Regions from separate parts of the Streptomyces sp. NPDC005728 genome, predicted to be linked through region 2. Evidence: riboswitches for the same ligand, from Rfam matches in the RefSeq annotation. Region 2 holds a riboswitch; the other holds the start of a gene.
What was found. Region 2 has a riboswitch for ZMP and ZTP ahead of ABZ471_RS32610 (glycine hydroxymethyltransferase). Riboswitches for the same ligand answer to the same signal wherever they lie in the genome.
Positions count from the first base shown of each region.

Region 1 (3,202 bases), on a different contig from region 2:
AGGAAAGACTCCGGCGCCTGCTGCGCGAGAACCGCCCACGGCGCCGTGTCCGGCTGCTCCCGGTGCTCCCCGGCCGTACCCCGCGCGCCCGGCTGGCCTGGGGCCTCGCCGCCACCACCGTCGTCCTTGCGATCGCCGTCAACGCCGTGCTCGGCGGTTCGAGCACACCGCGGGCCGTCGCCGCGCCGGGCCCGCTGACCGTCCACGTCCACTCCACGTCCGTACCCCTCAAGCAGCTGGTCGCCCTGGCCGACGCGGCCGCATCGGGCGGCTCACCGGGGCTGCGCAAGGGCACGCACGTGCAGTCGTGGAGCCTCGGCATGAGCGACGACAAGCCTCCCGTCACCGTCCCCGAGGAGCGGGTGGTGCGCTGGCGGGCGGACGCCAGCCACACCGAACTGGTCGTGGCGACCGACCCGCGCAGGCCGGGCCGCCCGGTCCTCACCGACGAGGGCAACGACCCGCACGAGGTGGCGGACGGCCAGGTGATCAGCCGGACCACGTACCCGCCGATGTGGAGCGACGCCCCGCCCGAGGGGACCCCGCCGCACACCGCAGCGGGCCTGCGTGCCTACCTCACCGAGACCGTCCGCCCCGAGATCGACCGCAGTACGGCTCCGCTGACCACCGCCGAACTCCTCGACGCCGTCGGGGAACTGCTCGACCACTGGACCCTGGGCGCCCGCGAGTCGGCGGCCCTCGTCCGGCTGTTCGCGGAAGCCAAGGGGCTGCGACCGGCCGGCGAGGTGACCGACCGGCTGGGCCGCCCGGGCCATGCGTACGTGTACGACACCGGCGGCATCAGGCACATGCTGATCCTGGAACCGCGTACCGGTGCTGTCCTCGGCATGGAGAACACCTTCACCGAAGACGCCCCGGAGTACGGCGTGAAGGCAGGGGACGTCATGGGGTACAGCGCCTGGATGCGCTGATCACACCCCGAGCTGCCGGGCGGCGGCGGTCACGGTCTGCTCCAGCAGCGTGGCGATCGTCATCGGTCCGACACCGCCCGGCACCGGAGTGATCAGCGAGGCACGCTCCACGGCCGAGTCGAAGTCGACGTCGCCGACGTTGCCGGGGTTGTAGCCCGCGTCGACGACGACGGCGCCCGGCTTGATGTCCTGGCCCCGGATGAGGCGCGGCCGGCCCACGGCGGCCACCACGATGTCCGCCTCGCGGACCGCGGCCGCCAGGTCCCGGGTGCGCGAGTGGCAGTACGTCACCGTCGCGTCCCGTGCCAGCAGCAGCATGCCCACCGGCTTGCCGAGGATCGCGCTGCGGCCCACCACCACGGCCCGCTTCCCGGCCGGGTCGACGTCGTACTCGTCGAGCAGCCGCAGGATCCCGCCGGGCGTGCAGGAGACGAAGCCCGGCAGGCCGAAGCTCATCGTGGCGAACGAGGCGAAGGTGACGCCGTCCACGTCCTTCTCCGGCGCGATCGCCTCGAACGCGGCCCGCTCGTCGACGTGGTCGCCCACCGGGTGCTGGAGCAGAATGCCGTGCACGGCCGAGTCGCCGGACAACTCCCGCAGGGTGCCCACGAGTTCGGCGGTCGTCGTGGCGGCGGGCAGCGCCACGTGGCGGGACTCGATGCCCGCCTTGCGGCAGCGGTTCTGCTTCATGCGGACGTAGGTGACGGACGCCGGGTCCTCGCCGACCAGGACCGTGGCCAGACAGGGCGCGCTGCCCGTCCGCTCGGTGAGGTCGGCGGCCTTCTTCGCGGTGTCCTCGACGATACGGCGGGCGAGGGCGGTGCCGTCCATGAGGCGGGCCTGTGTCATCTGCACTCCTGAGCTGGTTGACCTTCATCGCCCAGGCGCGCGGCATCCACCACGGGCCGCTCCCCGGTGGTACTCCACCTCAGCGCCAGTCACGACCCGCGCACAGCGTAACCGAGAGGCCGGGCGGCGCTCAGGCCGCCTCCGCGGGACCGGGCGCCGTGGGATCCGCCCCGGCCAGGAAGGCGGCCGCCTGGGCGGCCAGCCGGTCCGCGCCGACGGCCCCGGCCCAGCGGACGATCTCCGCCCCCAGGGCCCGGGCGCCCGCCTCGTCGCCCGCGCCGCGGGCCAGCACCGCCAGCAGCAGCTGCTGGGAGAGGGTGCCGGGCACGGTACCGGCCCGGGCGCCCAGTGCGGTGGCCCGGCGCCAGCGCTCCCCGGCCCGCTCGTCGTCGCCGGCGTCGTGGTCGAGGCTGCCGAGGTGCCGCAGCGCCTCGCGGGCCAGCAGACCGTCCGAGCCGTCCTCCCCGGCGCGCAGCGCCGCCGCGTAGTGCATGGCGGCGGTCGCCTGGTCGGCGAAGTGGTTCTCCGTGATCAGCCCGCGGTACATCGCCGCCCAACCCCGGCGCACCTCGTCCGGGGCGCTGTCCTGCAGGCCCTCCGCCCGGTCGAGGAGGGCGGCGAGCTCCTCGGGGTCCTTGCCGTCCGGGCCGATGCGCAGCGTGCCGTCGACCAGGAGCAGCCGGCCGTAGGTGTGCCTGAGGCGCAGGAAGTCCGTGTCCCAGTCGCCGTCCGGGAACTCTTTCTCCGCCGCATCGATCGGCTCGGCCGCAGTGTCCGTTCCAGCGAACCAGTCGCGGTCCAGGGCGACTTCGGCGGCGGCCCGGGTGATCCGCGCACGGGCGGCCGGCTCGTCGACGGCGGCCGCGGCGAGCAGCCGGGCGGCCCGCTCCCAGCGGCCGGCGACGCTCAACTCACGGACGGAACGAAGGAGTTCGTCGAGATCTACGAAGGCGTTCGTTGCAGGGGTCATGCCGGGCAAGGTAGTTATCCGGAAAATGATCCACAAGAAAACCACTGTGAGGGGCAGGTAATGCAGGACTCGGTGGACCGGCATGTGGCCGTCTGGGTGGGCGAGCTGGACTGGCTGGACCCGGTCAAGGAGGCGATCGTGGCCCGGCTGGCGATCCTCGGTCGGCACACCGCCCAGGCCCGCCGGGACGTCCTGGACTCCGACGGACTGAAGTACTGGCAGTACAAGGTGCTGTTGATGCTGCGCAGGTCCGGGCCGCCGTACGAGTCCAGTCCCTCGCTGCTCGCCGACCGGCTCGGGCTGACCCGGGGCGCGCTGTCGGCGCGGCTCGGGCCCATCGAGGAGGCCGGGCTGATCACCCGCACCCACGAGACCGGCGACCGCAGGCGGGTGCGGGTACGGCTCACCGAGGCCGGGCACGCCGCGTTCGAAGCGCATGCGGCAGCGGAGG
Region 1 covers NZ_JBEXYL010000113.1:960-4,161, forward strand. Annotated here, with positions in the region: gene ABZ471_RS40995 (CU044_5270 family protein) at 1-932, shown strand, start outside; gene ABZ471_RS41000 (bifunctional 5,10-methylenetetrahydrofolate dehydrogenase/5,10-methenyltetrahydrofolate cyclohydrolase) at 933-1,781, opposite strand; ZMP/ZTP riboswitch at 1,804-1,884, opposite strand; gene ABZ471_RS41005 (hypothetical protein) at 1,912-2,751, opposite strand; gene ABZ471_RS41010 (MarR family transcriptional regulator) at 2,812-3,202, shown strand, end outside.
Region 1: it holds a riboswitch for ZMP and ZTP, as region 2 does, so the genes downstream of both, ABZ471_RS41000 (bifunctional 5,10-methylenetetrahydrofolate dehydrogenase/5,10-methenyltetrahydrofolate cyclohydrolase) here and ABZ471_RS32610 (glycine hydroxymethyltransferase) in region 2, are expected to answer to the same signal.

Region 2 (3,202 bases):
CCGTTTCGGCCTGGCGGCCGGTGAGGCCGTAGGAGGTGGCCACGTCGATCAGGTTGAGGTGGTTGTCCGTGCCGCCGGTGACCAGGGTGGCGCCGCGGCGCATCAGGCCCTCGGCGAGGGCGCGGGAGTTGTCGACGATGCGCTGGGCGTAGTCCTGGAAGGAGGGCCGGCGGGCCTCGGCGAGGGCGACGGCCTTCGCGGCCATGACGTGCGGGAGCGGACCGCCGAGGACCATCGGGCAGCCGCGGTCGACCTGGTCCTTCAGGGAGTCGTCGCACAGGACCATGCCGCCGCGCGGGCCGCGCAGGGACTTGTGGGTGGTCGTGGTGACGATCTGGGCGTGCGGAACCGGGTCGAAGTCGCCGGTCAGGACCTTGCCGGCGACCAGACCGGCGAAGTGGGCCATGTCGACCATCAGGGTCGCCCCGACCTCGTCGGCGATCTCGCGCATGATCCGGAAGTTCACCAGACGCGGGTACGCCGAGTAGCCGGCGACGATGATCAGGGGCTTGAACTCGCGGGCCTGGGCGCGCAGGGCCTCGTAGTCGATGAGTCCCGTGGCCGGGTCGGTGCCGTAGGAGCGCTGGTCGAACATCTTGCCGGAGATGTTCGGGCGGAAGCCGTGGGTGAGGTGGCCGCCGGCGTCCAGGGACATGCCGAGCATGCGCTGGTTGCCGAAGGCCTGGCGGAGCTGGGCCCAGTCGGCCTCGGAGAGGTCGTTGACCTGGCGGACGCCGGTCTTCTCCAGGAACGGGGCCTCCACCCGGTCCGCGAGGACGGCCCAGAAGGCGACGAGGTTGGCGTCGATGCCGGAGTGCGGCTGGACGTAGGCGTGGCGGGCGCCGAAGAGGGCCTTGGCGTGCTCGGCGGCCAGGGACTCCACCGTGTCGACGTTGCGGCAGCCGGCGTAGAAGCGGCGGCCGATGGTGCCCTCGGCGTACTTGTCGCTGAACCAGTTGCCCATCGCCAGCAGGGTGGCCGGGGAGGCGTAGTTCTCGGAGGCGATCAGCTTGAGCATCTCGCGCTGGTCGGCCACCTCCTGGCCGATGGCGTCGGCCACCCGCGGCTCGACGGCACGGATCACGTCGAGGGCGGCGCGGAAGGCAGTGGACTCGGTGGACGGGGACTGCTCTGGCATGGGGACCTCCGGACGGTGTGCGTACAGCGTTCACGTTCGGCCCAGGCGCACGGCACTCATTCCCACTCGGGCCGCTCCCCGATGGTCCGTCCCATCCCAGCGCGCCAGTCACGACCCGGTGATCAGCCTACCGGGCGCGCCGGATCGTGCAGTTCCCGCGTCCACCATGCGAGCGAGGATAAGAAAGGGGGTGCATCCCGACTCTCTGGCCCTCTGGAGTTCCCGTGAACGCTACGGAGACGCTCATCACCGCCGCCGACGCCCACAGTGCGCACAACTACCATCCGCTGCCCGTGGTCGTGGCCACCGCGGACGGGGCCTGGATGACGGATGTCGAGGGGCGGCGCTACCTCGACCTGCTGGCCGGGTACTCGGCCCTGAACTTCGGCCACGGCCACCGGCGGCTGGTGGAGGCGGCCAAGGCGCAGCTGGAGCGGGTGACGCTGACGTCGCGGGCGTTCCACCACGACCGGTTCGCCGCGTTCTGCGAGCAGCTGGCCCATCTGTGCGGCATGTCGATGGTGCTGCCGATGAACACCGGCGTCGAGGCGGTGGAGACGGCGGTGAAGACCGCCCGGAAGTGGGGGTACCGGGTGAAGGGGGTGCCCGCGGAGATGGCGAAGATCGTGGTCGCGACCGGCAACTTCCACGGGCGTACGACGACGGTCATCAGCTTCTCCACCGACCCCGAGGCACGGGCGGACTTCGGGCCCTACACGCCGGGCTTCCAGATCGTGCCGTACGGCGACCTGACCGCGATGCGGTCGGCGCTCACCGAGAACACGGTCGCGGTACTGCTCGAACCGATCCAGGGCGAGTCGGGCGTGATCGTCCCGCCGGCCGGTTACCTGCCGGCGGTGCGCGAGCTGACCCGGCAGCGGGACGTGCTGTTCATCGCCGACGAGATCCAGTCGGGGCTGGGCCGGACCGGGCGGACGTTCGCCTGCGAGCACGAGGGCGTCGTACCGGATGTGTATGTGCTGGGGAAGGCACTGGGCGGCGGGATCCTGCCGGTGTCGGCGGTGGTGTCGAGCACCGAGGTGCTCGGGGTGTTCCGGCCGGGCGAGCACGGGTCGACGTTCGGCGGGAATCCGCTGGCCTGCGCGGTGGCGCTGGAGGTGATCGCGATGCTGCGGACGGGCGAGTACCAGGCACGCTCCGCCGAGCTCGGCGAGCATCTGCACCGGGAGCTGGGCGCCCTGCTCGGCACCGGCAAGGTGACGGCGGTGCGCGGGCGCGGGCTGTGGGCCGGGGTCGACATCGCGCCGAGCGTCGGGACGGGCCGGCAGGTGTCCGAGCGCCTGATGGACCGGGGCGTCCTGGTGAAGGACACCCATGGTGCGACGATCCGGATCGCCCCGCCGCTGGTGATCAGCAAGGAGGACCTCGACTGGGGACTCGCCCAGCTGCGGGCGGTCCTGGAGGCCTAGGGACGTCCTAGAGGATCACGTGCGGCAGGAAGCGGGCGTACTCGTCGGTGATCAGGCCCGAGGACTCGCGGATGCCGAGGCCGGCCGGCTCGTCCTGGACGACCCAGGCGCCGAGGACGACGTGGTTGCCGTCGAAGGCGGGCAGCGGGGCGAGCTGCTGGTAGCAGCAGGGTTCGTCGCGTGTGACGGCCGGGGCGCCGGGCTCGTGGACGGTCACGCCCGCGCCCTCGCGGCCGAGCAGGGGCTTGGCGACGTAACCGGTCGATCGCGCCAGCTCGCGGGGGCCGTCCAGGTAGGAGGGAAGGAGATTCGGGTGGCCGGGGTACAGCTCCCAGAGGATCGCCAGGAGGGCCTTGTTGCTCAGGAGCATCTTCCAGGCGGGTTCGATCCACAGGGTGGTGCCGGTGCCGCCGCCGTTGTCCAGGGTGTCGAGGACGTGCCCGGCGAAGGCGTCGGTGGTGAGCCACTCCCACGGATAGAGCTTGAAGATGCTGCGGATGAAGCGGAGCCGGTTGTCCACGAAGCGACCGGAGAGGGTGTCCCAGCCGATCTCCTCCATGGAGATCCAGTCGGTGGCGAGGCCGGCCTGTTCGGCGGTCTCCTTCAGATAGGCGACCGTCATCAGGTCCTCGCC
Region 2 covers NZ_JBEXYL010000063.1:26,768-29,969, forward strand. Annotated here, with positions in the region: gene ABZ471_RS32610 (glycine hydroxymethyltransferase) at 1-1,138, opposite strand, end outside; ZMP/ZTP riboswitch at 1,171-1,260, opposite strand; gene rocD (ornithine--oxo-acid transaminase) at 1,363-2,568, shown strand; gene ABZ471_RS32620 (glutathionylspermidine synthase family protein) at 2,576-3,202, opposite strand, start outside.